DNA from 2 places in the Thalassotalea atypica genome. Region 1 is predicted to be linked to the other one. Evidence: riboswitches for the same ligand, from Rfam matches in the RefSeq annotation. Region 1 holds a riboswitch; the other holds the start of a gene.
The links. A riboswitch is a leader RNA that binds a small molecule or an ion and turns the genes downstream of it on or off. The one in region 1 is predicted to bind thiamine pyrophosphate.

Region 1 (16,075 bases):
GATCGTCGCCTGTGATGATTGGTGGAAAAAAATGCAGATGACCCAAGAATCATGGCAAGACATCGACGACTAGGCATCACCAATAAATAATGAGCAGTAGAGCAACGGAAGGACTCACCAATCTAGCGCAGTTACCTATTTCTGCGCTTAAAGGCGTTGGCCCAAGCATGGTCGAGAAGTTTGCCAAACTCAGTTTACACTCTGTTCAAGATTTACTGTTTCATTTACCCCTTCGATATGAAGACAGAACACGAATTACCGCAATTCGTGACTTAATTCCCGGTGTTTATACCAACATTATTGGACAAGTGACCAACAGCCAAGTGATACAAGGTCGACGTCGAATGCTGGTCGTTACGATAAATGATGGATCAGGCTCGCTTGATTTACGTTTCTTTCATTTTACGGCCGCTCAAAAGAACAACTTGTCCATCGGGACTGAAGTCCGTTGCTATGGTGAAATACAACGCGGCCCTCGTAGTTTTCAAATTGTACACCCCGAATATAAACAACTGGACAACGACCATGCTTTAACGCCTGTTGAAGAAACACTAACGCCTGTTTACCCGACGACTGATGGCCTAAGGCAGCTCACTTTAAGAAATATTTCTGAGCAAGCACTAAAACGATTATCCATGGGCTCTGTGCAAGAATTACTTCCTGCAGAGTTTGTTAATGAACCTTTTACCTTAGCTGAAGCGTTGGCGATTATTCATCGACCACCACCAGAAACATCAACCACACAAATTGAAGAAGGCAAACACCCTGCTCAACTCCGTTTGATTAAAGAAGAATTGTTAGCGCAAAACCTAAGCATGTTAAAGCTACGCGCCTCAACAGAGAAAGATTTCGCGGTTAGTTTTAAAGTAGATCAGCAGCTCAACAAGCAATTTTTGGACAGCTTGCCATTTTCACCCACTAACGCACAAGCAAGAGTCGTTGAAGAAATTAGAAAGGATCTGCAAAAAGAAACACCGATGATGCGCTTAGTGCAGGGAGATGTTGGCTCGGGTAAAACCCTAGTGGCTGCACTTGCGGCAATAACGGCTATTAGCCAAGGCTATCAAGTTGCTTTAATGGCGCCGACAGAAATACTGGCAGAGCAACACGCCATTAATTTTCAAAAGTGGTTTGAACCGCTTGAGTTCAATGTTGGCTGGCTTGCAGGTAAGACAAAAGCAAAAGCACGCGCCATTGCCTTAGAACAAATGGCCAATGGTAATATTCAACTCGCCGTAGGCACCCATGCGTTATTTCAAGAGCAAGTTAGCTTTAAAAATTTGGCATTAATTATTATTGATGAACAACACAGGTTTGGCGTTCATCAACGCTTGTCGTTGCGTGAAAAAGGCAATATTTCCGGTAAACACCCACACCAATTGATCATGACGGCAACACCCATTCCTCGTACATTAGCGATGACCGCTTATGCAGACTTGGATACTTCCGTTATCGACGAATTACCGCCGGGCAGAACGCCGATTAAAACCATTGCACTACCTGACACACGACGTGACGATGTTATTGAACGCATTCGTGAAGGCTGTACCAATGATAACCGCCAGGCTTATTGGGTATGTACGCTCATTGAAGAATCAGAAGTATTGCAATGCCAAGCAGCCGAAGACACCGCGACGTACCTACAAGCACAGCTTCCTGAATTAAACATCGGTTTAGTGCATGGCAGAATGAAAGCAGCTGAAAAACAGCAAGTGATGGAAGCGTTTAAATCAGCCGAATTGCATTTATTGGTTGCCACAACCGTAATTGAGGTGGGCGTTGATGTACCAAACTCCAGCTTGATGGTGATTGAAAATCCAGAGCGACTTGGGCTAGCACAGTTACATCAGCTAAGAGGCCGAGTTGGCCGTGGCGCGGTCGCATCACACTGCGTGTTAATGTACAAAACACCACTGACAAAAACTGCCACCAAGCGCCTAGCAGTGCTACGTGAAAGCAATGACGGCTTTGTTATTGCCCAAAAAGATTTAGAAATTCGTGGTCCTGGTGAGCTACTGGGCACCCGTCAAACCGGTTTAGCCGAATTAAAAATTGCTGATTTAGTGAGAGATGCAGCACTTGTACCAGAAGTACAGCAGCATGCTTACCAGCTATGGAAGAAATATCCCGAGCAAGCACTTTTGCTTATCGATCGCTGGCTAGGTAGCAAAGAAAAATATTCGAACGCCTAGGACGTTCTCATTTCCCTCTCATTTGCTCAATTAACAAACAATCACAGTTTTTTTATCCAGTTCAAATATACTTCTAGTATTGATTAATGCCGCGCCACAGGATTGAAAATGTTTAAGGTCGCCGTTTTTAGTAGTAAAAAGTACGATAAAGCTTTTTTAGAAAAATATAATGTTGATACAGATCTTGAATTTACGTTTTTTGAATCAAAGTTGTCTCGAGAAACTGTCGATCTTGCTCAGGGCTTTGATGCTATTTGTATGTTCGTTAACGATCACGCCGACAAATTCGTCCTCGATCACTTAAAAGATTTTGGCATCAAAGTGATCGCTCTACGATGTGCTGGCTTCAATAACATAGATATAGATTACGCCGCTCGTCATGGTTTCAAACTCTGCCGAGTGCCTGAGTATTCACCTGAAGCGGTGGCCGAACACACCGTTGGACTAATGCTGACTTTGAGCCGTAAATTTCATAAAGCCTATAATCGTATTCGAGAAGATAATTTTGCACTCGATGGGTTAATGGGTTTCAATTTACACCAGAAAACGGTGGGTATTGTTGGCACAGGAAACATCGGTTTAGCGACAACAAAAATCTTGACCGGTTTTGGCTGCAAGCTTATTTGTTATGATCCGAACGAAAGCGAACAGGTTAAGCAACTAGGTGCCGAGTATGTCTCACTAGATGAGCTCTTTAGGCGTTCTGATATCATTTCCTTACATTGTCCTTTGTTAAACAGCACCCACCATTTAATTAATGAAGACACTCTTCAACTGATGAAAAAAGGCGCCATGCTGATAAACACCAGTCGCGGCGGACTAATAGACAGTGTCGCCATAGTAAAAGCACTATTAAGCAGGCAATTGGGCTATTTAGGGATTGATGTTTATGAACTTGAAAGCAGCCTGTTCTTTGAAGATTTATCTGGCGAAATAATTGATGACGATGTATTTGTTCGTTTAGCGTCACTCCCCAATGTGGTTATTACGGGTCATCAAGGCTTTTTCACCGAAGAGGCTATTTCAACAATCGCTAAAACAACGGTCGGCTCATTAACAACTTTACTGTCTAACCAGCAATTAGATAACGAATTTTTACTGTGCTAATTAACCGCTGAGGTTGATAACAATATCAGCTGTAATGGGTATTTTACCAACAGAGCACTTGTTAAAATGCGTAATACAATAATAGCAAAAATAAATACTTTACCTTGCAGTTAAAATTTAAATTCAGTTACAATCCTTGCGTTATCCTTCATATCAAAAAGAAGTGATACCAGAACTTGTCGGAGTGCCCTAGGCTGAGATCGCATTTATTTGCGGGATCCGTAGAACCTGATCAGAGTAATTTCTGCGAAGGGAACAAGCTCGAGAATACCCTTATGGGGTAGTCTCGTCCTCGTTTTATCATACCTAAACTCCGCCTAAATCTATCCAAAATTTAAAGGCAGAGCAATGAGTTCAATTAATCGTCGTCAACAACGAAAAGACGCACAAAACTTTATAGAAAATTTATCCAATCAGACATTCCCGAATTCAAAAAAGGTCTATGTACAGGGAAAATTGCACGAGATCAACGTGGGTATGCGTGAAATACACCAATCGCCCAGCTTAATCGGTGGAGATGAAAAAAATCCCATTTATCAAGAAAACGAAGCAATATGCGTTTACGACACCTCGGGATTTTATACTGACGGTGAAGTAACAATTGATGTTCGACAAGGACTTCCCAAGCTTCGAGAGCAATGGATAATCGATCGACAAGACGTCACTGTACTTGATAACGCCAGCTCGCAATTTAGTCAAAAGCGATTAGCCGATGACGGCCTTGATCACATCCGTTTTGACCAGCTTCCTATCGTTAGAAAGGCGCTACCCGGTAAAAACGTCACCCAAATGCACTATGCTCGACAAGGCATTATTACCCCAGAAATGGAATACATTGCCATCCGAGAGAACTTACAACGTGATGCAGTAAAGAGTGAAATACTGACACAGCAACATCAAGGTCAGGCACACGGCGCTCAGATCCCACAACAAATTACCCCAGAATTTGTTCGTGATGAAGTCGCTCAAGGTCGTGCCATCATTCCACTAAACATCAATCACCCTGAAGCTGAGCCGATGATTATTGGCCGCAACTTTTTAATTAAGGTAAACGCCAATATCGGTAATTCTGCCGTTTCTTCTTCTATTGAGGAGGAGGTTGAAAAATTAGTGTGGTCGACAAAATGGGGCGCGGATACGGTGATGGATTTGTCCACCGGACGCTATATTCACGAAACACGAGAATGGATCATTCGCAACTCTCCCGTCCCGATTGGTACAGTTCCTATCTACCAAGCATTGGAAAAAGTGAATGGCGTAGCTGAAGACTTAACTTGGGAAATATTCAAAGACACCTTAATTGAACAAGCCGAGCAAGGGGTGGATTACTTCACTATTCATGCCGGTGTACTACTTCGTTATGTGCCGATGACGGCAAAACGGTTAACCGGCATCGTCTCTCGCGGCGGATCGATAATGGCAAAATGGTGTTTAGCGCATCACCAAGAAAATTTCTTGTACGCACATTTTGAAGACATTTGTCAGATCATGAAGGCCTACGATGTGTCGTTTTCATTAGGAGATGGTTTACGTCCCGGCTCGATTGCCGACGCCAATGACGAAGCACAGTTTGCTGAACTTCATACTTTAGGCGAGCTAACCCAAATCGCTTGGCAACACGACGTACAAGTGATGATTGAAGGCCCTGGTCATGTACCTCTGCACATGGTTAAGGCCAACATGGAAGAACAGCTTAAGCACTGCGATGAAGCGCCGTTCTACACCTTAGGGCCACTGACCACAGATATTGCTCCCGGTTACGACCATATAACTTCTGGTATCGGGGCAGCAAACATTGGTTGGTATGGCTGTGCCATGCTGTGCTATGTCACTCCCAAAGAACACTTAGGGCTACCCAATAAAGAAGATGTAAAAGAAGGGTTGATCACTTATAAATTGGCCGCCCATGCGGGTGATTTAGCCAAAGGACACCCGGGCGCACAAATCCGTGATAATGCTCTATCAAAAGCTCGTTTTGAATTTCGTTGGTATGATCAATTCAACCTAGGCTTAGACCCTGAGCGCGCCAAAGCATACCACGACGAAACATTGCCTCAAGAATCAGGCAAAGTCGCTCACTTTTGCTCTATGTGTGGTCCCAAATTCTGCTCAATGAAAATCACTCAAGAAGTGCGTGATTACGCGGAGAATCTCGAAAAATCACAGCAAGGAATGAAAGATAAGTCGGCCGAGTTTAAAGCCTCTGGCGGACAAATTTATCGCGCCGCATTGTAGTAAAAGCCAAGGAATAACCATGAAAGCTTTTACAGACAAACGCATAAATGATGCAAATCATGAGGTGACTATTGCGGTGATCGGTGCAGGCTTAATGGGCAGACTTACTGCCCTTGAGCTTCATCGCTGCGGTTATCATGTGACTTTAATTGATAAAGATAACAAAGATGGTAAAGCCAGCAGCGCCTACGCGGCGGCTGGTTTGCTGACGCCTTTAGGTGAAGCCCTACATGCCGATACCAGTATTGTTGAAATGGGGCTAGAAGCATTAACACTATGGCCTAGTATATTATCAAGCTTAGATGAGCACGTTTTCTTTCAACAAGCTGGCGCCTTAATGGTGAGTCACGAGCAAGATAAAGGTGATTATGAACGCCATCAACGGTTCTTGTTCCGTTATTTTAAGCACCACAATATTCAAGCACTTGATCGCCAGCAGTTACTTGAATTGGAGCCAGAGCTTGGCCGCAATTTTCAACGAGGACTCTATTTACCACCAGAGGGACAACTGGGCAATCGCCGACTGTTAATTGCGCTTAAAAAACAGTTAGAACGTGAGCAGGTACCTTGGCTTTCAGAATGTGAGGTCACTAATATCTTCCCGCATGGTACTTCAAACTCGCCAGATAAAACGGTGATCGAGTATCAAAAACGCTCAAGCAACAAACAGCTACCGAACAAAAAACTGGCGGTAGATTTAGCTATTGATTGTCGAGGTGTTGGTGCTTGTCTAAATCCTCGTGGGACAAAGAAAACCAATAGCGCAATGCAAATAGCAGATTTACGTGCCATACGCGGTGAGCTCTTTCAACTGTACGCCCCGCATGTACATTTGCATCGTCCCGTACGTTTAATGCACCCAAGATACCAACTATATATCGCCCCTAAACCTCGCGGTTATTTTGTCGTAGGCGCAACAGAGATTGAAAGTGATGATATGTCACCGATGACCGTACGTTCTGCAATGGAGTTGTTAAGCGCGGCTTACAGTGTGCACCCGGGTTTAGCAGAGGCGAATATTCGTCAACATGTTAGTCATTGTCGCCCTGCTTTTAGTGATAATCAGCCTAAAATAAGCAGCCAACCGGGGATTATTCAGGTTAATGGCTTGTACCGGCACGGTTTCTTAATTGCCCCCGTTATCCTTCAACAAATCAAACAAGCCGTGAATAACGCATGCTCACAGTCCAATCAACAAATGGAGCATTTTAGATGAAAGTTTTTATCAATGGCGAGTCAATAATTTTACCAACAAATAGCACCATTGAATGTGCGCTTGAAATACATTTTAAAAGCAAGAGACGGCCGACGTTTGCCCTTGCATTGAATCAAGCTTTTGTCGGTAAAACGCTCTACGCCAGCACCCAACTTAAACACGGCGATAGCATCGATATTTTGCTGCCTATCCAAGGAGGATGATAATGGCTTTAAATATTTACGGTACAGCATTGGAATCTCGATTACTCATTGGCAGTGCGTTATACCCATCACCTAAAATCATGAAACAAGCCATTTTGGCCAGTGGCTCAAAAGTGGTGACTTTATCGCTCAAGCGCCAATCTCCCCATGCAAAATCAGGACAGAAAATTTGGCAATACATACAAGAAATCATCACAATTGTCGACGGTCACTTGCTACCCAACACCGCAGGTTGTAAATCCGCCCAAGAAGCAGTGACGCTGGCGGAAATGAGTCGAGAAATATTTCAGACGAATTGGATAAAGCTGGAAGTAATAGGCGATGAATATAACTTGCAACCCGATGCGATTGAGCTGCTATCGGCAACCAAGCAGTTAATCAGCAACGGCTTTAAGGTACTGCCCTACTGTACCGATGATTTAGTGCTTTGCCAGAGATTATGGGACTTAGGCTGTGATGTCATCATGCCTTGGGCTTCACCTATCGGAACAGGCAAAGGCTTAATGAATCCTTATAATTTAGAGACTATCCGTTTTAGGCTACCTCAAGCCACACTAATACTCGATGCTGGAATTGGTAAACCATCGGATGCATGCATCGCTATGGAAATGGGTTACGACGGAGTCTTGCTAAACAGTGCTATTGCGCTCGCAGAAAATCCGACCAAAATGGCCAGCGCCTTTAAACAAGCACTACAGGCTGGTGAACAAGGGTATGTCGCTGGCGTGATGAAAGAGCGTCAAACTGCTCACCCAAGCACACCCACCCTCGATACGCCTTTTTGGCATCAATCAAATTAGCGAATCATACAAATGAATAAAGTTATTCTATGGTCAATTGCTGGTCACGACTGTTCGGGTGGCGCAGGCATTAGCGCTGATACTAAAACGGGTCATGTACTAGGTGCAGAAATGTGCTCAATAATGACTGCTAATACCAGCCAAAATTCACAACAGTTAGTTAATGTATATCCTGTTCCAGCTCTTGTATTGAAAGAGCAAGCGGAGCTTTTACTGGCAGATAAGTCACCGCACGCCATTAAGATTGGCTTAGTCGCCAGCCTAGAGCAACTACAATGGCTGGTTGGGTTTCTAAAAAAACTGCGTGAATTACAGCCTAAAGTAATTATCGTTTTTGATCCTGTAATATCAGCAAGTGTTGGCGGATTTTTGTCATTAATGACCGCCAAGCAACTGTTGCCGCTACTACCGCATATTGACGTGATCACCCCTAATCTTTATGAAGCGCAACAGCTAACAAATTCGACTAATTCATCGAAAGTTGAATTAGCTAAATCACTTAAATTATACGGTGTTAAGAACGTAATTATTACTGGCGGGCACGGCAAAGATACACTTTGTTCCGATCTCGCTTTGTCGGAAAAACAAATTAAATTTAGTTTAAGTTCATCCATGATCTCAACCCAGCATAGCCATGGCGGTGGTTGTAGTTATTCTACTGCTGTGGCGACCTTTTTAGCACAAGGGCATTTACTCAGGGACAGCTTTACCTTAGCCAAAGCATTCATTAATCAAGGCCTTAACGTCAATGTCGGCAAGAATGCTCACTATGGCGCGTTTGAGCAACGCGGTTTTCCAATTGAGCCTGCTAATTTTCCAGCAGTTACTGATGATATAAGCGAACATTATCAAAAACTTTCGCGATTCCCTTCACTAGGTTTATGTGGCAATGAAGGGAACAGTGAAAATTTGTTAGGCTTATACCCTATAGTTGACTCCATTGATTGGCTAGAGAAGCTCTTACCTTTAGGATTAAAAATCATTCAACTGCGTATTAAACACCTAAATGGACAGGCGTTGGCAACGACGATTAAACAAGCCGTTACACTGAGTGAACGGTATAACACCCGATTATTCATTAATGATCATTGGCAACTAGCAATAGAATTGGGCGCTTACGGCGTGCATCTTGGACAAGAGGATTTAGCTACCAGCGATCTGTATGCAATCGCTCAGGCTGGCCTTCGATTAGGGATCAGCACACACGGCTGTTATGAATTCTTGTTAGCACAACAGTTAAAGCCTTCTTATCTGGCCATAGGCGCGATCTTTCCTACAAAAACAAAAGATATGACAGGACAAATACAAGGCATTGAAAATTTAGAAAAAATACTAATGCTCAGAGAAAACATCCCTGTTGTGGCTATCGGCGGCATAACCCTAAATAAAGTAGCGCAGGTCTTAGCGACCGGAGTTGATAGTATTGCAATAGTTACAGCGATTACACAAGCAAACGATTATCGGCAAGCCGTTGAGGCGTTTAACCGACAAATACAAGCTCACCATCGTGCATAACATCTGCTCTGTCGGTGCTAATTATTTTCCGACAGAGCAATTGAAATGGCATTTTTATTCAATATTGATTGTAGGGGCCCACTCATGCCACTCATCAATAAATTCTTGTTGTAGCGTAAAGCTGTGGCCATTAGCGACGGGAACATAGCCATCAGCGGATTCGGGTGTAGCAAAAGCAACGCCCCCTGCCAAAATTGTTTCTACGGATTCTGAGTCAATAGTGACGCCGGAGAATAAGCCAGCTTCAACATGAACACCGCTAGTATTCCAAAATTGGCTTTGCGCTGTCACTAAGTTCTTATATTTGGGGACGATATTAAGGTAAATATTAACCTTGTCTGCGCCAGCAGACAAATCAACACCAATGACTTTACCTACTTTAACTTGTCGATACAGTACGGGGTCTCCCACCCTGACCGAGCCCAATTGCTGAGCCACCAAGGTAACATTCAACCCATAGGGTAGATAAGTTACTGCCGGTGCAATATCTTCTGCGTAAAATTGCGTTTTCTCTGCACCTGTGCCTGGTAGCGCACTGATATAGCTTTCAATAATGGCATCTAAATTTTGTGATCCCACTAAGCCTAGTTGCGGCTGTGCCAACCAATATTTGCTGCCTTCAACGGCAAATTTACGGCCTGCATCATTGAGAAAAACAAGTGCTGTAACGCCGAACTCACCATGCTCAAAGTTCAAACGTTCTACAAGCCCAATGGATTGCCCTTTATATTTAATGGCCATATTGGCTTTTAAGCCTTCAAGCTCATTAAAGTAAATTGTCACAGGTTTACCTGCAGATTCTGCCATCGCTACATTTTTGTATAACGTAAAATTGTCACCTTCTTTTACTGGTATCTGTTGGTCATCTCCCTCACCGTTATAAAAGCTGATGCCACCTTTTAAAATGGTATCCACAGATTCAGTTTTCATCACCACTTTACTTAAACTACCCGTGATTGTTACGCCACTTGCGCTATAAAAGCGTGTGAAGCCGTTAATCAAGTGGCGATATTCTTGAGCGATAGTTAAGTGAATCAAGACATTGTCATCCTGCTCATTTAACGAAATATTATCCACTTGCCCAACAACTACCCCTCGGTAACTTACCGGGCTACCAGAACTTGCAACATTACCCGACTCTGCAATTAACGATATTTGCAAACCATCAGCCGTTATCGGCTTTTGTGGAGGTTCAAGTAATGCGTTAAAACGGCTGGCAGGCTCGCCGTCTCCAACACTGACATTAAAATAATCTCCACCGAAAAGTGCGTCAGTATCGTCTAATCCTGACAGTGTTATTTGAGCTTTCGCTAACCAAAACTGACTGCCTTCACGTAAAATAAACTCAAATTCGGGTAAAATACCTACATGAATGAACACTTGCTCTTGGTAACGACTAATAGCGTGGACCGATCCAATTTTTTCTCCACCATACATAATACGCATGCCACGTTTAATGCCCTTAGTGGTTGTAGTGACTAAATCAATAGCTATTCGCTCTTTGGCAATGTTTTTGTTTTGAAGTAAGGTGTATATGTCGCCATTTTTCGGGCGCTCAGCATCATCGCGATGCCCAACATCAAAGGCAATACCGCCTTTAAGTATTGTTTGTAGCGACTGCGTTTGTACCTCAATGTTTTGAATACTGCCTGATATCCTTACACCGCTTGCATTCCAAAAGCGACTATCTGTGGTGACATAGTCTTGATAGCTAGGTTGAATAAAAATATGGACTAAGAACTGATTAGGCCCTTTGTTTTCGATTGCTTGAATCGAACCAACAACTTGTTGTTCGAAATAGATACTTGAACCCACTTTTAATGATTCAACGTGATCAGATTTCAGCACCAAATGTAAGCCAGGTTCTGAATATTTATACGCAGGTTCAACACTGTAGACCATAAATTCGTCTTTGAGGTCACCCTTTAATGACGGACGAAACTTAATTTGTGAACCAGCAATAAGTTGATTGAGGTTGGTTGCACCGCCTAAGTCAAACTCAGGAGCAGCGATAAAGAATTGCGCTTCTGTGGTTAAATAAGGAGCAATTCTAGGGTTCATTTTCACTTTAGCTCTGATTTGACGCGTCACGGGATCTATTTTTTCAAATGAATCAACCCGGCCAATCGTCAACCCTTGATAGACTACCGATGCACCGATATCGACATTGGCGTTCCAACCTAACACTAAGGTCACTTCGTGGCCCATTTGTGCATCGAGAAAATCATCAAACAACTGAAAGTTTTGTCCATTTTCGGCCTCTGTTGATTCAGCCTCGAACGATAAATTATCAAAGGCAATGCCACCAGAAATGATACTCGCTAACGACTCCGTATTAACTTTTATACCTGAGGTTACAGAGCCTGTAATTTGAACGCCACTAACGTTCCAAAAACGAGTACTTTCTTTCACTAAACTGGCATATTCTGGTTCAATAAAGACATGTATTTTGACTTCTTCTTTTTCCGCATCATATTGATGCCCTGACACGTAACCGACATTGATTTGCTTAAAGCTCACTGGCGAATTTTTCGCAACTGACCCCAATTTATTTGCGCTTAAAGTGATATGTAAGCCTGGCACTGCTTGTGATAGCTCAGGCGCTTCTTTTATTGCGACGAACTCGCGCTGAGTTACACCATCTCCTGCAACATCCGGCTGTATATTGATATAGCTGCCAGAAAGCAAGGTATCTAAACCTGATACCCCTTGAAACGAGACATCTGCAGTAACATACCAGAACAGAGTTTTATCGGTTAAGGTATTTTTTGATGCTCCTATCATTTCAATTTCAACCAATACACTTTGCAGGTCGTCTGACACAACTACATCGCTCACCGTTCCAACAGTTAGACCTTTATATCTGACTTCCGTTTTGCCGATAACAATGCCGTTTGCATTTTCAAATTGAACCGTAATAAACACACCACGATCGGCGATAGCTTTAAACACCAGCCAACCACCAAATAATAAAGCAATCATCGGTACAAGCCATACCGCTGAAATACCTCTTGCGTTTTTGACGATCAATTCCGGACTTTCTTGCAAACTCTCAGTCATTGTCATTCCCGTTATTATTTTTATCCCACAGCAAGCGAGCATCAAAGCTTTCAGCTGCAATCATTGTAAACACTACCATCAAGGCGAAATAAGTAATTCCCATTGCCGCCTCTACATTGGTCAGAAAACCAAGATTTACCACCCCTGCCATGATGGCAACAACAAACACATCCAACATTGACCAAGGACCTAAAAACTCAACCAAATGATATAGCTTACTCTTCTGAGCCATAGTGAGCGTTGAATTAAATTTCGTATTATAAATCAGTACAAACAGCCCCATTATTTTTCCAAGAGGAACGATAAAGCTGGCAATAAAAATGATCAATGCCACCGGATACATGCCAAAATCAATAAAAATAGCAATACCTTCTAAGATCGTTGATGCGTCTGGGTTACCTAAGGTATAAAACACCATCATAGGATAGATGTTGGCTGGTATGAACATCACTAAGGCAGCAATGGTCCAAGCAAATGTATATTGCAAACTATGAGGTTTGCGTATACTGAAAACCTTATTACACCGCGGACACGGTTGTTTTTCTTGTGTTATTTTTACGAGTTTATGGCAACAAGGACAACAGCCTAAGCCTTGCGATTTTGCACTAATCATCCAGTGCCTGTTCCATATGTTCCCAGAAATGATGATGATCCATGGTAACCGAAATCAAGGTAGAGCATAGTAGCAACAAAATAAGGCTCAATAAGCCTCCTTCTAATGACAAATCAGCTAACTCAACCAACTTATACATAGATACAACTATGCCGAAGAAGAACACGTGAATCATCGCCCAGCTATCGAGAATATGGTAGGAACGAAAAAATACAAAAAGCGACGGCGTGACTTTCTTTCGATAGATCGCAAAAGAGATATAAAACGCAGAAAAAAGTCGCACTAAAGGAATTGCTAAGGTAAACATAAATAAACTGAAGGCAATGACATAAAAGCCTTGGTTGATCATTAGAGCGATGCAGTCAAAAAGCGATGCATTGTTGTATATTCCCGCAGCACCAATACCAATAATAGGCAACATCAATGTAGGAATATATAACAACATCCCCGCTAATGATATTGCGAGCGTTCGCTCAATAGGATTATGTTTGCATTCGTACACAGTACTGTTGCATTGAGGACACAGTGCTTTTTGACCTGGTTTGATTGCAGGCGTAATAGAAAGTCCGTCGCAAAGGTGACATACATTAAAATTATCTATTACCTGCCGAGAACCCATTCTAGTAACCTATTGAATAAAGGTGTGTTTGAAATTTAGTGTATGCCATTGAGAATGATTATCCAATTATTTTTAGGTATAAAAAAAGCAGCATTTCTGCTGCTTTTTGTTAACAAACAAACAATTGTTACAATGAAGAAATAAACTCTGCAATATCAGCAATATCTTGGTCTGATAATTTCACAGCAATATTTTGCATCATACTGTTCATGTCGTTTTTACGAGCACCACTGCGGAACTTATCAAGCTGACCTTTGATGTAGTCAGTGTTTTGATTCGCTAGGCTTGGGAACATTGCACTGGCCATGCCGTCACCTGATGGGCTATGACATGCCGCACATGCTGTGATTCCACGACTTGCATCACCACCGAAGTATAGCTTTTTCCCTGCTTCGTTAACATTTGCTGGTTTCGCTACTTTACTCATCTTTTGGGTTGCGAAGTAAGCTGCTAAATTTTTCATGTCATCAGCAGATAACGCGGCAACCATGCCCGCCATTACTGGGTCGTTTCGAACACCCGATTTAAACTCTACCAGTTGCTTTTCAAGATAAGCTTCGTGTTGGCCTGCAATTTTCGGGTACATTGGCACTAATGCATTACCGTCATTACCGTGACACGCTGCACAAGTTGCTGCTTTCGCTTTACCTGCTGCTACATCACCAGCTACTTGCACTGGCCCTTTCGCCTTTTTCACGCTACCCGTTTTCGCAGTAACAGTGGGGTTTTTAAAGTAAGCACCCAAATCAGCAATTTCTTGCTCGGTTAGTGGCGCAGAAAAATTGTTCATTGCCGGATCTACACGATCACCTTCTTTAAAGTGTTTAAGTTGTTTTTCAATATACTCTGGGTGTTGTTTAGCAAGGTTAGGGTAAATTAATACATCACTGTTACCTTTATCACCATGACAACCAATACAAGCACCAATTGAACGAGACTCGTCACCGTTTTCATATAAGTATTTACCTGACGCTGCATCACCAACGATTGCCGCAGTTTGAGCTACAGGTGCTGGCGTTGACACTGGTGCAGCTGACTCAGTTGATGCAGCAGTAGCACCACCAATAGCTTCGCCTGCACGTGTATGTGCAGCGAAAAATGCACCTAAATCAGCCATATCTTGATCAGAAAGCGCTGCCGCCATTGGCGCCATGACAGGATCTTTACGTGTACCTTCTTTAAAGGCTTTTAATTGCTTTGCAATATAGTCTGCATGTTGACCGGCAAGGTTTGGATACATATCAATGGCACTGACACCTGTTGGACCATGACATGCTGCACAAGCTGCCGCTTTCGTTTTACCCGCTTCTGCATCGCCGGCAGCGTTTGCGTTAGCAAGCATACCTAAACCTAAAACAAGTGATACGATAACTTTTTTCATCGAACGCTCTCTGCTTATTTTTCTGCTTTGAATGATAGGCCGACTTAATCAATCGACTTTTTGTTTTGTAGACGTAACCCGACTATTTTACACGATTCTAATCTGTGTGTAAGAGTTTGTAATAAAAAAACCTGTAAAAATCAGGTGGTCAGAGTGCTCAAAATGTCAGTAAATTGACTACAAAAAATTAACAATTACGTCTCTATATCTAATCAATATCAGATTTTTTACAAACATTGACCTGTTTACCTAAAAAAATGGATATAATAGAGGCAGTAACCTACTTAATGGGACACCTTAGTGTTAGAGCAAACCGTTCATTTAAATAAAGCTAAATTTACCATTAGCGCCCCAGACATTAGACGTCTACCTGCTGATAGCGGTGTAGAGGTTGCTTTTGCTGGTCGTTCAAATGCTGGTAAGTCCAGCGCATTAAACACATTAACGCGTCAAAAAAGCTTAGCTAGAACCAGTAAAACACCTGGTCGAACGCAATTGATTAATGTTTTTGAAATTGCACCTGATCACCGCTTAGTCGATTTACCCGGTTATGGATTTGCTAAAGTCCCGTTAGAAATGAAAAAGAAATGGCAAAAAGCCCTAGGCGAGTACTTAGAAAAAAGAGAGTGCCTTAAGGGATTGGTCATCTTAATGGATATTCGTCATCCCCTTAAGGACCTAGACATGGACTTAATTCAGTGGGCGGCTGACAGCAACTTACCCGTTTTAGCATTACTGACAAAATCAGATAAGCTTTCGCAAGGCAAAGCCAGCGCTGAAGTACTAAAAGTGAAAAAGGCACTAGCGCCTCTTAACGCTGACATAAAAGTACAAGCTTTTTCATCGTTGAAAAAAACAGGAACAGCTCAAGCAGACAAAGTTATCTGTGATTGGTTTTTAAATGGTAATGCTTCGCCATATGAAGAAATAAACGACTCACCTGAGCAATAACTTCCCACTCAGCACATCAAAATTTAGGCATAAAAAAACCGGAAGTACAAAGTACTTCCGGCGGATTAGCTATGGGGAAAGCTAGAATATATAAAATTATTACAACAGGCGTTCACAAGGAACGATTGAATTATAGAGTACTTACTCAACAAAAGTAAAGTACTTACTCTAAAATAATTACAA
Region 2 (16,075 bases), 1.8 Mb from region 1:
GACTCGCTTAGCATTAAACCGTGCGACAAGTTATTGATGTCTTCAGACGTGCAGGCAAAATGAATGAATTCAGTCACTGCATTAAGCTCTGCGTTGTCTGCAACTTTTTCCTTCAAAAAGTATTCAACTGCTTTTACGTCATGGTTTGTTGTTGCTTCAATGTTTTTTACACGTAGTGCATCTTCTTCGCTAAAATCAGCAACAATCGCATCTAACACGGCGTTAGCTTCTGCTGAAAAAGCAGGGACTTCGTTGATTTCAGCAGTAGCCGCTAGTTTTTGCAACCAGCGAACTTCAACAGTTACACGGTATTTGATTAATCCAAATTCACTGAAAATAGGGCGTAGGGCTGCAGTTTTGCTACCATAACGACCATCAACAGGTGAAATTGCACTTAATGCTGAAAGTTCCATAATGAGTTCCCAATATAAGAATTAATGTATTTGATTTAATATATTTTTCGCACAGTTCAATATTTTAGAACGTGCAAATAAAATGTTTCTACGTTTTCCGCCTACTTGACGCCATAGCACGGCGCTGCGAATTCCTGCTAACAGCAAGGCTCTGATCTTATGTTGATTGGCCTCCTGTTTTAAAATAGCGGGTTCACCAGCCACTTGAATTCTGGCCCCTAACGGGCTGATTAAATCACTGTAAATACTAGCGAGACTGTTCAACATGGTATCGCTGGTGATGTCGTAGTGATCTTGTTGACGTTTTGCTTGGCTGATTCGCTCACCCAATTGGCTCAATTGCTTTTTGTTCTTGCTTAAGCGTCGTTCTAAATTGAGCAAACTAACAATGTAGCGAGTTAACTCAGGATCTTTTTGCTTGTTTTCGTCACCTAAGTGATTGATTAAAACTTGTAGGCCTTCTTTCACATTTTCGGCATCACTGCCATACACGTCTAGGGTGTTTTTTGGCGATGTCACGGTAATACCATTTAACAAAAGAGCTAAAGCTTCTTCATTGTATTCGCCTGTACGTGAAATTTTTTGTACCGCGCTAGCTATTTGACAAATAGCGGCGAAAGTAACGGTTTGTTCGTTCATCTGCGTTGAAAAATTCATGGGTCGTTTAAGGCTCTCGCTCAATCTATAGGTCGTTGCTTTAAATATCGAATTAACGGATCAGTGTGTCAATTATACCGCCACCAAGGCATACGTCATCTTGGTAAAACACAACAGACTGTCCAGGTGTTACCGAGCTTTGTGGCTCATCAAACATTATTTCAAAAGTTGGATCATCATTTGCGCTATCAATTAGTGGCTTAACCGTACATTCAACATCGTCTTGACGGTAACGAGTTTTCACGGTGCAAGTGAAACTTTCTGTAATTTCGTCTCGCTTCACCCAATGTAATTGATTGGCGATTAAACCTTTAGAAAATAGTCGAGGGTGATTATGTCCTTGCCCTACAATTAATACATTGCGTTTTAAATCTTTTTCAACGACATACCATGGTTCTTCACCCGCAGCAGCTAAACCACCAATGCGAAGTCCTTTACGTTGTCCTAGTGTGTGATACATCAAACCATCGTGCTTGCCTACTTCAACGCCTTCTGCTGATTCAATGATGCCAGGCTGAGCAGGTAGGAATTTTTGTAAAAAATCTTTGAACTTACGTTCGCCAATAAAACAGATGCCCGTGCTATCTTTCTTGTTGTGCGTCACTAAACCTGCTTTCTCGGCAATAGCTCGTACTTCAGGTTTCTCAATATTGCCAACAGGAAATAGCGTTTGGCCAACTTGTTTGTGACTTAAAGTATACAAAAAGTAGCTTTGATCTTTGTTGTTGTCTAAACCGCGGATCATGAGCCATTTATCATCACGGTACTCGCGACGAACGTAATGACCGGTAGCAATATAATCAGCGCCTAAATCTTCACAAGCAAATTCTAAGAAAGCTTTAAATTTAATTTCTTTATTACACATGATGTCAGGATTGGGCGTACGACCCGCTTTATATTCGGCGAGAAAGTATTCAAAAACGTTATCCCAATATTCCGTGGCAAAATTAATGGTGTGTAATTTAATGCCAAGTTTGTCACAAACGGCTTGTGCATCTTTTAAGTCTTCAGCAGCGGCGCAATATTCATCATTGTCATCTTCTTCCCAGTTTTTCATAAACAATCCTTCAACTTGAAACCCTTGTTCAAGTAAAAGATAGGCTGAAACTGATGAATCAACGCCTCCTGACATACCTACGATAACGCGTGTATCTTGTGGTGCTTTGGCATTAGGCCCTAATGTTGATTCAATATTTACTGTTTGATTTGAAGATGTCATGTTTTCTACTATGTCATGTGACAATTTAGATTGTGAGTTAGTTATGTCGCTGAACCAGCAAAACGTTGTAACTCGGCTAAAAAAGGCGCGGAATTATAGCATAGCCCTAAGATGTTTTAATAGGTTATAAATTACTTTTTAGCATAGAAAGTGGCATTTTCTGCCCACTTAAATAATCTTCAATACAATCAAGTACCATAGCGCTTCTTAGTTGGTCATTTTTCTCGATGATTTCATCGTAGCTAAACCAGTGGTTTGCTAGTATTTCATCGTCTTCCGGCGTGCCTGCTTGTTGCTCTTCAAGTTCAAAAACAAAACAAAAACGCAGGAAGTAAAGTGACAAATCAGAGCGGTGAAAATAGTAAACACCCGATAAATAGTCCGGCTCAAGGCGTAAACCGGTTTCTTCTTTTAACTCTCGCTTAATCGCACAAACAAGGCTTTCGTTTGCTTCAATGTGTCCAGCGGGTTGATTAAAGACACGTTTGCCATGTTCAATCTCTTCAACAACAAGAAATTTCCCTTGGCAATGTACTATGGCTGCAACAGTGGTATTGGGCTTAAACTGCTTAGCACCGTGTGCTGATTCCGTTTGTTCTATTTGCATCGTTATACTTCTTTAAAATGGCCAGAGGCTAGATCTGATAAAGTCCAATCACCTATTGCAGCTCTTATTAGTCTCAAGGTTGGAAAGCCTATATGTGCAGTCATGCGCCTTACTTGACGGTTTTTGCCTTCAGTTATAATGATTTCTAACCATGTTGTTGGAATACTGGCTCGTTCGCGAATAGGGGGATTACGTGGCCATACGTTGGGCTCATCCATTCGCTTGATTTTAGCTGGTAATGTCATGCCATCCTTTAGTTCAACGCCTTGTCGAAGCTTTTCTAGCGCTTGTTCCGTTGGTTCACCTTCCACTTGCACCCAATAAGTTTTGGGGGATTTAAATTTTGGACTGGCGATTTTATGTTGTAATTTGCCATCGTTTGTCAGTAACAGCAGTCCTTCGCTATCTTTGTCTAATCGGCCTGCAGCATAAACATCTTTGACGGTGATAAAGTCGGCTAGAGTTTTACGTTGTTGATCATCAGTAAACTGACATAAAACATCAAAAGGCTTATTAAATAACACCACTTTTCTGTTTTGAGGGGTCACTGGAGGTTTTTTATTTTCTGGTCGTACCTTTCGGGCGTTTTTCGAGCCAACCCTAGTGTTTGGTCTGTTTCTGTATGACGTCAAGATAAAATTCCACGTTTTTATTTGATTGGTTTGTATTCAACTATTTTAATGTACTTTGAATTCCAGTAATATGCGCCGGCTAAAATAATTATTTAACAGGCTAAGTGAGCGACATAAATACTCACTTTTTTCTGACCTGAACGCGAAACGAAACTAGGAATTTTAATGAGCAAAGACACTTCTAAAATCATTTATACAATTACAGATGAGGCGCCTGCGCTAGCAACTCATTCGTTATTACCTATTATCAAAGCTTTTACTGCTTCTTCTGGTATCGATGTAGAAACTCGCGATATATCTTTAGCTGGTCGTATTATTGCAAATTTTCCAAAATACCTTACGGAAGAGCAGCGCATGGGCGATGCTTTGGCAGAATTAGGTGAGTTAGCAAAAACGCCTGAAGCTAATATTATTAAACTACCTAACATCAGTGCCTCAATTCCACAGTTACAGGCAACCATTAAAGAATTACAGGCTAAAGGTTATAACTTACCTGATTACCCAGAAGAGCCACAAAGTGAAGCTGAAGAATCAATCAAGTTAACGTACGCTAAGGTACTAGGCTCAGCAGTAAACCCTGTTTTACGTGAAGGTAATTCAGATCGTCGTGCTCCTGGCTCTGTTAAACAATATGCTAAGAATAACCCACACTCTATGGGCGCTTGGTCTTCAACAACTAAATCACATGTTGCACATATGGAATCTGGTGATTTTTACGGCAGTGAAAAGTCAACCACAATTAATGGCGCAACTACAGTCAATATTGAATTTGTTGCTGAAAACGGCGACGTTAAAGTATTAAAAGAAAACCTAACGTTACTTGATCAAGAAGTGATTGATGCCTCTGTGATGAGCAAAGCATCATTAGTTTCTTTCTTTGAAAAAGAAATTGATGATGCTAAAGCACAAGATGTTTTGTTATCACTTCATCTGAAAGCGACCATGATGAAAGTCTCTGATCCAATCATGTTCGGTCACGCGGTTAAAGTATTCTACAAAGACGTTTTTGCAAAACACGCAACGACTTTTGAGCAATTAGGTGTTGATGCAAACAATGGTATTGGCGACGTATATGCAAAAATCTCTCGTTTACCTGCAGACAAAAAAGCTGAAATAGAAGCAGACTTACAAGCGGTATACACAACACGTCCTGACATGGCGATGGTAGACTCTGATAGAGGCATTACTAATTTACATGTACCAAGTGACGTCATCATCGACGCTTCAATGCCAGCAGCGCTGCGTGCTTCTGGTCAAATGTGGGGCCCTGATGGAAAGCAAAAAGACACTAAATTCATGATCCCAGATCGCAACTACGCAGGTGTATTCTCTGCTGTTGTTGATTTTTGTCGTGAAAATGGCGCGTTCAACCCAACTACTATGGGTACAGTACCTAACGTTGGCTTAATGGCACAAAAAGCTGAAGAGTATGGCTCACACGATAAAACATTCACTATGTCTGGTACAGGTAAAGTGCGCGTTGTTAGTCATGGCAATACATTACTTGAGCATGACGTAGCTGAAGGTGATATTTGGAGAATGTGTCAGGCGAAAGATGCTCCAATCCAAGATTGGGTAAAATTAGCGGTCACACGTGCAAAAGCAAGTAATACACCCGCAGTATTTTGGCTAGACGAAAACCGTGGCCATGACGCTGAGATGATTAAAAAGGTCAATACTTACCTTAAAGATCACGACACTTCAGGTTTAGACCTTCGCATTCTAGCGCCTGTTGAAGCTTGTAAGTTCACACTAGCACGTGTTGCTAAAGGTGAAGACACTATTTCTGTTACGGGTAACGTTTTGCGCGATTACTTAACGGATTTATTCCCTATTTTGGAGTTGGGAACAAGTGCTAAAATGCTTTCAATCGTACCATTAATGAATGGTGGTGGCTTATTTGAAACGGGGGCAGGTGGTTCAGCACCTAAGCACGTTCAACAGTTCGAAAAAGAGAATCACTTACGTTGGGATTCTTTAGGTGAATTCTTAGCATTAGCGGCTTCTTTAGAGCATTTATCAACCTTCTCTGGCAATGTTAAAGCACAAACTTTGGCAGATACACTTGATCAAGCAACAGCTAAGTTCTTACAAGAGAACAAGTCGCCGTCACGTCGTGTAAACGAATTAGACAACCGTGGCTCACACTTCTACTTAGGCCTTTACTGGGCACAAGCACTAGCGACACAAACAAGTGATGCTGAGCTTGCTCAGGCATTTGGTCCAGTGGCTCAAGCTTTGACTAAGCAAGAAGAAAAGATTGTTGATGAGTTGAATGCCGCTCAAGGCCCTCAAATGGATATTGGTGGTTACTACTTCCCAAGTGACGAGCTAGCATCTAAAGCAATGCGTCCAAGTGACACATTGAATACTATATTATCGACGCTTTTATAAGCTTAGTGAACTAGCCAAAATGCGCTAACTTCATTGTGATTTAGTAAGAGCCCGAGCATCGCTTGGGCTTTTTTGTCGCTAGAAAGCAATTATGGTTGACTGTATTTTTCATTACTCGCTAATTTCCTATCAATTAATCATATATTTCCTGATGAAGTAGTCACTTTTGTTAGATTTCATAAGATCTTGATATCAATTGTCGAGCTACCTTCACTATAGACTCGAAAGTCGTGGCTAAAGGTCTTGAACAACTGAACTATTAAAATCAAAAGGGGTTATTTAAACTTAAGGTCACTTTATTCACCACTATAAAAAGCCATATGGCTTTATCAAATAAAGTGTTTGAGCGTAGCATAAATTATATATCTTAATTGTGCACTGGCGTTAGAGCACTAGTGCCTTCTGAACTGGTCAATCATTATTGATCTGAGTGCTGCTTTGATCAGGCGATTCTTGAATGCAAAGCAGTTTGTATCTTCAATCGATGATTTAAATGTGCGAAAATCTCGCTTACTGTGTTAAAAAAATAATGTTCGGGTTGAGGTAATCGTGCGGAAATCAGATAAAAAGAAAGATAACGAGATTAGACTGGCATTAACAGATGTTTGTAATAATGCGCTTGAAAATATTTCCGGTTTTCAGTGGTTAACTCATGTAGTCAATTACGATAATTTTCCGAGCAGCCTTAAAGTAATCTGTGTATTTGATAGCCAAGCAAGTCTTGCTCGTTGTATTTCACAAGATAAAACAAACTATATTTGCAACTTAGTGTCTTCGAAGTTGAGTGAGATAGGGATAAATGTAAAACACTTGAACAAGCAGATTACATTTGATAGCGAAGAGCAGTGTCAAAAACAAGACGGTGGCCGTTGGAACCATAGACTTAACTCGCTGCCCAGTTAAGTTATTCAGTTATTTTCGAGTCATTGATTATATTAAGGGAATTATATGTCAGATGTTCAGTTTGCGCTTAGATGGGCTGTCATTGGTTTAGTGTTGGCGCTTAGCGCATTCATTTTCAATTTCACCATGTACCCAGCTTCATTACCGGCCTACGAGTTAATTGCAGGGCCCGCTATGCTCGCCTTAATGCCATTTAGTGAAGAAACACCTTTTTGGCCAAAATTGGCAATATTTTTGATTGGTCAATATCTGTTTTATGTGCTTGTTATTTTCGTTTTCAGAAAACTAGTTAATCTTCTGAAATAGTATTACTTTCTCAATACTTAATTTGATTGTGTTTAAGGACGCGGCTTCAAGGTCGCTAATTTTCTCGTCTGTTGTCGGCCATAAGATACGACTTAGTTTACCTCAAACTACAAGGCTTTCTCTACTATACTAAAAAGTTACTTATAACTATGGAATTTGGCGATTTATCGTCGATAAGTGGTTCATTTTATGCGACGAGTTGTAATGCACTTGTTGAATTGTAAAGCACTGTAAAGTGACTTTTTTTAGACAAAGGGGGGCTATAATATTAACCCTGAAAATTCCTTAAAATTAAATAGAAGTAACTTTGATATGACATTTAGTCACACAAATAAAATGACAAAGACTTACCTAAGTGTTTTGTTATTTAGTGTATTGTCAGGCTGTGCATCAAATTCTGCCATATCAACTCATGTGAAAGCGTTTGAAGCGCCAAAATCATGGGCGGCAGAGAGTGTCTTAATTAACGTTGATAACCAAGTCATGAACGATTGGCTTGGTATTGCAAAAGATAAACATTTACAGCAAGTCATTGACTTGGCTCTGGCTAACAATTTTAACCTAAAAGCGGCAGCCTATGAGGTAGAACTTGCGACTGAGCGCTTAGCCGTTTCTAAATCAACTGATTTTCCAGAGCTTTCTATGGCGTTGACCCAGCAACGATCGAAAACCGTTAATGGAGACAGTGAGAATTATAATAACAATGCCGAGTTATCGCTCAACCTTTCTTATGAGTTGGATCTATGGGGCAAGCTGTCGGATGAGCAGCAGCAGGCTGAATTGTCGTTAGCCGCGGTTAAATCAAGTTATGAAAATCAACGAATAAACTTGATCACTGATGTGGTAAAGGCTTGGTTTAATTTACTCGAGTCAGAAACATTGTTATCGCTCTACCAAGAGCGGGCACAAAACTTAAAAAACAACCTTGAGATCATCAATGGTTCGTATCGCTTAGGGTTAAGCTCGGCACTTGATGTCTATTTGACTCAAAATGAAGTCAACTCTGAGTTGGCGCGTGTTGTCGAACAACAACAACGTGTGGTTGAAAATAAGCGTAGCTTACAAACCATTGTTGGTCGATACCCTTCAGGTAGTGAGCCTAGCCTACAGCATTCAAAAACGTGGCCGACAATAAAAGACGATATGTATGCAAACTTGCCTACGACTTTAATGACTCAACGCGCCGATATAAGGGCGAGTTGGTTTGAATTGATGGCAGCAGATGCAGGACTTGCAGTTGCTCATAAACAACGTTTTCCTCAATTTACGTTGTCGGCATCAACAGGGGATTCATCTGACAAGTTGTCGAATTTGCTTAGTGGCGACGCATTAGCGTGGTCGTTGCTAGCTAATATAACTACGCCACTATTTAATGCCGGTAAATTAAAGTCACTTGAGCAGCAAGCAAGACTGCAGGTAAAGCAGAAAGAACAACGCTATTTAGAGCTTGTTTTTAGTGCGTTTGAAGATGTCGAAAATAAGCTGAGCAATCATAGTTCGTTAAATAAGCGCCTGACGTATTTCAAGCAAGCAGAGAAAAATGCCGTCGCAGCGCAGTCGTTGTCGTTTAATCAATATCAAAAGGGGCTGGTCAGCTATACCACGGTATTAGAGTCTCAGCGTCGAGCATTTGATACGCAGACATCGGTTATTCAATTACAAAATCAAGTGATTCAAAACCGCGTACTGATTTATGCGGCACTTGGTGGTGAAAAGCTAGAACAAACATTGAAAACTCCCCAAGCAAATAGTGGGTTAGCACAAGTCAAAAAATTTCATGACGTGGATTTTGAATAATGATTAAATATAAAAAACTATTACCCATATTCATCCTTGTTGGTTTTTTAACGCTAGCGTATGTCGTTAAAAATAACCCGCCAAGTTCAACAAAGTTTAAACCAAGCTCTGCGCCACAATTGAGTGTCGAAGTGCAAACGTTAAAAAGTCAAAACTTACCTTTGAAAATAGCCAGTTATGGTACGGTAAAGCCAAGAACACAAAGTAATGTATTTCCTCAAGTTTCTGGTCAAATAACTAATATCAGTGTCAACTTTCGAGAGGGTGGATTCTTTGAAAAAGGCGAAGTGTTGATTCAACTGGATGATCGTGATTATCAAGCGGAAATTGAAATAGCCAAAGCAAATTTATTTAATGCTAAACAAGCTTTAAGCGAAGAAGAAGCGAGAGTAGAGCAAGCACAACAGGACTGGATCCGTTTAGGCAATAAAAAAAGTGCGCCTGATTTAGTATTACGAAAACCTCAACTGCTTGCTGCAAAAGCTAATGTCTTCTCCGCAGACGCAGGCTTAGTAAAGGCAAAACTCGCTTTAGAGCGAACCCAAATTATTGCACCTTTTACTGGGCGCATTCTTTCAAAAGAAGTTGATATTGGTCAAGTGGTGTCTTCTGGTACAAAGTTGGCAGAAATATACGCCGTTGACTACGTAGAAATAAGGCTGCCCATTAAAAACAAAGATCTGGCTTTCCTGAATTTGCCAGAAAGTTCTCGCTATAACCAAGCACAAGGCACAGTGTTACCAAAGGTGGCAATTTATTCCGACTTAATTGACCGCCAAACATGGTTAGGAACTATTGTACGTACGGAAGGAGCCTTTGATGCAAACTCTCAACAATTGTTTGTTGTTGCGCAAATAGACGACCCTTATGGTCGAAACAATGTCAATGCCTTACCGATTAAAATAGGCCAATATGTTACCGCTGAAATTACGGGGAAAATTGTCGATGACGCTTTAATAATTCCAAATAAAGCGATTTATCAAGGTAGCTATGTTTACTTAGTAGAGAATGGGCGATTGCTTCGCAAAGACATCGATATTGCATGGCAAAGCGATGAATTTGCCTTGATCAGCAACGGATTGAAAGCTTCGGATAAACTGGTTTTGACCGCGCTAGGTCAAGTGAACTCTGGTACGCCTGTCAGTATTAGTAAGCTAGATGGAGAATTGGTTGTTGTGCAAACGAAAAAGGAAAACGAGCAGCGTCAGAGATCAGGCAGTGATAAAAAGCGTATGTCATCTAGCGCTAATAATAAATCAACGAACGGAGCAGAATAATGATAGCTTGGTTTGCTCGAAATCACGTTGCCGCCAATTTGTTGATGATCACCATTTTACTTATTGGCCTAATGTCACTCAATACACGTATTCCGTTAGAAGTATTTCCTTCATTTGAGTCAGATGTCATCAATGTTGCAATTTCGATGCGTGGCGGGACGCCAGAAGACGTTGAACAAGGTGTCACGATAAAAGTAGAAGAAGCGGTACAAGATCTTGAAGGCGTTAAAAAGATCACCAGTACATCGGTTGAAGGGACATCAGTTGTCTCGATAGAAGCGGATTCCGGTTTCGATGCTCGAGATTTATTGGCGGACATTAAGTCGAGAGTAGATGCGATAAATACCTTGCCGACTGATGCGGAGAAACCGAACATTGCAATCGCCGAACGAAAACGCGATGTCATAACCGTGTCTATTGCTTCTATTTATTCTGAAAAAGAAATCCGAGAATTTGCCGAGCAAGTGCGCGATGATTTGCTCAAGTTACCGCAAGTAACGCAATTGGAACTGGACGCGGTGAGAAATTATGAAATTGGTATTCATATCTCGCAAGACAAACTTCGTGAATACAATTTAACCCTTGCTGATATCAGCAGTGCTGTAGGTAATAGCTCTTTGGATATGTCTGCAGGTAATGTTCGCACAGAAGGCGGTGATGTGTTAGTGCGCAGTAAAGGGCAAGCTTATCGAAAGGATGAATTTGAAAAAATCGTTATCAAAACCTATCCAGATGGCACAATAGTGCAGGTCAAAGACATCGCCGAGGTAAATGATGGCTTTGAAGAGACACCGTTAAGGGCAAGGTTCAATGGCCAACAAGGGGCTATGATAGAAATTTACCGTATTGGCCAACAAAATGCGATAGAAGTGGCTGATGCAGTAAAAGCTTATATCCAAGAAAGGCAAAATGATTTACCTGAAGGCTTTGAATTAAGTTATTGGGATGATGACTCTGAAATAGTTAAAAGCCGTTTGGAAACCTTGATTTCAAACGCAATGCAAGGTGGTTTTTTGGTCTTATTGTTATTGACGTTATTTTTAAGACCTAGCATTGCATTTTGGGTGTTTATTGGTATTCCTATTAGCTTTATGGGCGCTTTTGTTGTTATGCCGTTTTTTGATATTTCGCTTAATATCATGAGTTTATTTGGTTTTATATTGGTGTTGGGGATCGTTGTTGATGACGCCATTGTCACAGGTGAGAACATATATCGGCACACGCAATTTGCCAATTCTGGCCTAGAAGCCGCAGTAAAAGGGACACAAGAAGTCGCAACACCAGTAACATTTGGTATCTTAACCACTATTGCAGCTTTTTTACCTTTGGCGTTCATTGAAGGTATGCGAGGGGCCTTGTTTGCTCAAATCCCAGTCGTTGTTATACCAGTCTTATTGTTCTCGTTAATTGAATCAAAATTTGTGCTGCCTTCGCATTTAAAGCGTCTTAAGTTACGCCATGAGAAGACACAATCGTCAAAATTGTCGCAGTGGCAAGAACGCTTTGCTGATGGTTTTGAAAATTCAATCATCAAATATTACCGTCCATTGCTGGAAAGGGCAGTCAACAATCGCTTGTCAACATTAACTCTCTTCATAGGTACCTTTGTTTTAATTTTAGCTTTCATAACCAGTGGTTGGACAAAATTTACCTTCTTTCCTCGTATTCCTAGCGAAACGGCTAGAGCGACATTAACTATGCCGGTAGGTACTAGTTTCGATGTAATTGACGGTTACGTTGAGAAAATGTCTAATGCTGCAGCGTTGCTTAAAGAAAAGTACACGAACGAAGCTGGCGATAGTGTCATTGTCAATATTCTTGCAATTACTGGTGGTGGTCGATCAGATAACGAAGGTCGTGTCAGGTTTGAAATCATTCCTGCCGATAAAAATGACACAGGAATCACCATCAGGCAATTAGTGAACGAATGGCGAGAGCTTATTGGTCCGTTACCAGGCGCCGAGGGTTTAACCTTTAGGGCAGAAATTGGACGCGGCGGTGACCCTATTGATGTGCAACTGGCTGCAAATGATTTGACCTTGCTTAAAACCGCAGCAGAAGAAGTTAAAACTTATATTGCGCAATACCCTACAGTATTTGAAATTGCTGACAGTTTATCTAATGGTAAGGAAGAGCTACAAATTGAGCTTAATGAACAAGGGCATGCGATGGGGATGTCAAGCTCTTCCATCACAAGGCAGGTTCGAAATGCTTTTTTTGGCGCCGAAATCCAGCGTATTCAGCGCGGTCGAGACGATGTCAGGGTGATGCTACGATTTCCACTCAGTGAGCGAGTCTCTGTGTCGCATTTATCAGACATGCTGATCATTACCCCAACAGGTGGCCAAGTGCCTTTATCACATGTGGCGACATTAAAACCGGGTAAAAGCCCATCTACTATTAAGCGTATCGATCGCTATCGTACGGTGAATATTACCGCAGATGTTGATAAAGAAAGCACCAACATGACTGTGCTGACGGCTGATTTGAAACCATTTATGGATGATCTTGTGTTGAAATACCCAAGTATCAGCTACACGCTAGAAGGGGAAGCGAAAGAGCAAGCTGAATCGTTTGGCAGTTTATATTGGGGCTTAATCTTTGTCTTCTTCATTATTTATTGCTTGTTAGCGATCCCATTTGGCTCATACCTGCAGCCGCTCATCGTTATGTCAGTGATACCTTTTGGTGCTATTGGTGCGGTAGTTGGGCACTGGATCATGGGCATGGATTTAACGATCATGAGTATGCTTGGTTTGATGGCATTAATAGGGGTAGTGGTAAACGACAGCTTAGTACTCGTAGATTTTATCAACAAACAACGCGCTAAAGGTGTTGAGTTGATGCAAGCCGTGGTCACTGCTGGTCAAGCTCGATTTAGACCGGTCATGTTGACTTCGATGACCACCTTTATCGGCTTGATGCCACTACTGTTTGAAAAGGCAACACAGGCCCAGTTTTTGATTCCTATGGCGGTATCTTTAAGTTTTGGTATTGTTTTTGCCACACTCATTACACTAGTACTAGTACCGGTAAACTACTTATTGGTGGAAGACGTAAAAAGTGTGTTCAAACAGCAGCCGACAGAACCACAAGCGGCTTAGTCCAGCGAGATTCTTGCATGAGTGTTCAAAAACACTTTGTTCCTTGTGTAAGAATCGCTAAACTCTCAGGTAGTGATATTATTATTTATCCTTTACAACAAGGAGTTACCCAATGCCTGAAGAAACTATTTTTTCAAAGATTATTCGCCAAGAAATTGATACACCATTGCTTTATCAAGACGATTTAGTCACTGCTTTTCGTGATATCGCGCCGCGTGTTGATACTCACATATTAATCATCCCAAATACGCTTATCCCTACGATTAATGAGGTGACAGAAGAAGATGAGCTTGCGCTAGGACGGATGATTACCGTCGCTAAAAAGTTAGCAGAGCAAGAGGGGATTGATGAAGACGGTTATCGGTTGATCATTAATTGTAATAAACATGGGGGGCAAGAAGTCTATCATATTCATATGCACCTCTTAGGTGGTCAACCGTTAGGCCCTATGCTTTCGATCTAATTTCCTTTGTATTTTTAACGACTTTGCTGGTATTATGCTGCCGCGAACCAAGGGGTGCTGAATTGTTTGACCAATGATTTAGCTGAGATGCAACGCAAACCCTTAGAACCTGATCCAGATTGTACTGGCGTAGGAATGGTTTAGCGATTGTTTGGTTTAAATTTACATCGCCCCCCTACGCTAGCTTTATAAGAGAACATAATGAAACTAGCAAAGTCGACCATAGCGTTAGCGATTAGCGCAACCATTTTACCATCTTCACTTTTAGCCGCCTCATTGGCACCGGCTGACTCAGAAAAGAACGCGATTGAAAGCATCACTGTTGTTGGTGATTTTAATCAAACAAATTTGCAAAAAACACCTGCTTCTATCTCGATTATTTCAGATCAAGACGCTGAGTTACGCAATGCACAGCATCTTGAAGAAGTAATTGCTTTAGCGCCAAACGTCAATTTCGCCAGTGGCTCTCAACGGGCACGTTATTACCAAATTCGCGGCATTGGCGAGCGTAGTCAATTTAATGAGCCAATTAACCCATCTGTTGGCGTGATGATTGATGGCATAGACTTTACTGGTATTGGCAGCGTTTCTTCAATGTTTGATGTCAGCCAAGCCGAAGTATTTCGAGGCCCTCAAGGTACACGTTTTGGCGCTAATGCGTTGGCTGGATTAATCAATATCACAACAAATGCACCGACCGATGAATTTGAAGGAAAGGTTAAGCTGACTGCCGGCAACTACGATAGCTATGGCGCTGGCCTTGCTTTATCAGGTCCTGCAACTGAAGCGGTTAATTATCGTTTTGCCGTTGAGCAATATAAAAGTGATGGTTTCATTGAAAATACGTATCTGGACGTGGAAGACACCAATAACCGTGATGAATTAACCGCACGGTTAAAGTTTGCAGTTGAAATTAATCCACTGTGGAAGTTGGACATTTCAACTTTTTACTTTGATTTTGATAACGGTTATGACGCATTTTCACTGGACAATACCCGAGAAACGTTATCAGACCAACCCGGCTTTGACACGCAAGACACAAAGGCGATTGCGCTAAAATCACATTATATCGGCGTACCACATTTCGATCTTACCACGATAGTAACGTTCGCTGACAGTGAACTAGGCTATGGTTATGACGAGGACTGGAGTTATGTAGGCCTTCACCCGTGGGAATATTCATCAACCGATCATTACTTTAGAGATAAAACTACCTCGACGGCAGAGTTCCGCTTTAACTCAAAAACGACGCTAGCATACGGCAGTGACGTTCAATGGACTGCTGGTCTATATTTTAAAAGTGATGATGAAGATTTAACTAGGCAATACACCTATTTAGACAGTGACTTTTCATCAACATTCGAAACTGAAACAATGGCAGCATATGCACAAGTTGATAAGCGGTTGTCAGAGCGAGTTGTGTTAACCGCAGGTTTGCGCGTTGAAGACCGAAGTGCTGATTATAAAAACTCTGAACAATTAACTTTTGACCCGACTGACACCATGGTTGGGGGAAAAGCGGTTTTGTCATTCCAGCAAAACCAAGACACCTTTTGGTATGGCTCAATTAATCGCGGTTATAAAGCTGGTGGTGTGAACACCGATGGTACATTACCAACTGAACTTCGTGAGTTTGAGCCGGAGTACTTATGGAATTACGAAATAGGTTATAAGGTTAATTTACTCGACAATAAGGCATACCTTAGAGCCGCTGCGTTCTATATGGACAGAAAAGACGTTCAGGTTAAAAGCGCTAAGGACATCTTACGCCCAGACGGTAGTTCAGAATTTATTATCTACTTGGGCAATGCGGCCGAAGGTGAAAACTACGGGCTAGAGCTCGACGGTGCTTGGCAAATTAATGAGAACTTTGAGTTGTATGGCGCGCTTGGATTGTTAGAAACTGAATTGACTGACTATGTGAATGCTAATGGTGAAGACTTCTCTGGCCGTGAACAAGCACATGCGCCGCAGTATACCTATAATGTTGGCGTGAATTATTATATAACATCAGCGTGGTTTTTTAATCTTTCAATCGACGGCAAAGACGAGTTTTATTTCTCAGACAGTCATGAACAGCAGTCTGATTCAGTGAACTTAGTGAATGCGTCCTTAACCTATAGCGCTAATGATTGGCAAGTTAAAGCGTGGGCAAGAAACTTAACAGATGAAAACTACAAGACTCGTGGCTTCTACTTTGGTAACGATCCTCGAGATGGTTACACAGCGAAGTCATATCATCAATATGGTGAGCCAGCAGTGTTTGGTGTTTCATTAGATTACCAGTTTTAACATTCGATGAA

Region 2: another riboswitch for thiamine pyrophosphate. It lies ahead of QUE03_RS08980 (TonB-dependent receptor); the one in region 1 lies ahead of thiC (phosphomethylpyrimidine synthase ThiC).

What each region holds. Positions count from the first base shown of each region.
Region 1 covers NZ_AP027364.1:140,274-156,348, reverse strand. The annotation lists gene trmH (tRNA (guanosine(18)-2'-O)-methyltransferase TrmH) at 1-73, shown strand, start outside; gene recG (ATP-dependent DNA helicase RecG) at 90-2,192, shown strand; gene QUE03_RS00655 (2-hydroxyacid dehydrogenase) at 2,301-3,299, shown strand; TPP riboswitch at 3,470-3,571, shown strand; gene thiC (phosphomethylpyrimidine synthase ThiC) at 3,648-5,534, shown strand; gene QUE03_RS00645 (FAD-dependent oxidoreductase) at 5,554-6,750, shown strand; gene thiS (sulfur carrier protein ThiS) at 6,747-6,953, shown strand; gene QUE03_RS00635 (thiazole synthase) at 6,956-7,753, shown strand; gene thiE (thiamine phosphate synthase) at 7,766-9,268, shown strand; gene QUE03_RS00625 (PqiB family protein) at 9,323-12,328, opposite strand; gene QUE03_RS00620 (paraquat-inducible protein A) at 12,321-12,815, opposite strand; gene QUE03_RS00615 (paraquat-inducible protein A) at 12,934-13,560, opposite strand; gene QUE03_RS00610 (c-type cytochrome) at 13,688-14,941, opposite strand; gene yihA (ribosome biogenesis GTP-binding protein YihA/YsxC) at 15,242-15,892, shown strand.
Region 2 covers NZ_AP027364.1:1,920,499-1,936,573, forward strand. The annotation lists gene purB (adenylosuccinate lyase) at 1-413, opposite strand, end outside; gene hflD (high frequency lysogenization protein HflD) at 435-1,070, opposite strand; gene mnmA (tRNA 2-thiouridine(34) synthase MnmA) at 1,123-2,289, opposite strand; gene QUE03_RS08935 (NUDIX hydrolase) at 2,414-2,896, opposite strand; gene QUE03_RS08940 (rRNA large subunit pseudouridine synthase E) at 2,899-3,564, opposite strand; gene QUE03_RS08945 (NADP-dependent isocitrate dehydrogenase) at 3,694-5,922, shown strand; gene QUE03_RS08950 (Fis family transcriptional regulator) at 6,472-6,825, shown strand; gene QUE03_RS08955 (hypothetical protein) at 6,871-7,131, shown strand; gene QUE03_RS08960 (efflux transporter outer membrane subunit) at 7,444-8,928, shown strand; gene QUE03_RS08965 (efflux RND transporter periplasmic adaptor subunit) at 8,928-10,205, shown strand; gene QUE03_RS08970 (efflux RND transporter permease subunit) at 10,205-13,309, shown strand; gene hinT (purine nucleoside phosphoramidase) at 13,422-13,772, shown strand; TPP riboswitch at 13,813-13,925, shown strand; gene QUE03_RS08980 (TonB-dependent receptor) at 13,974-16,064, shown strand.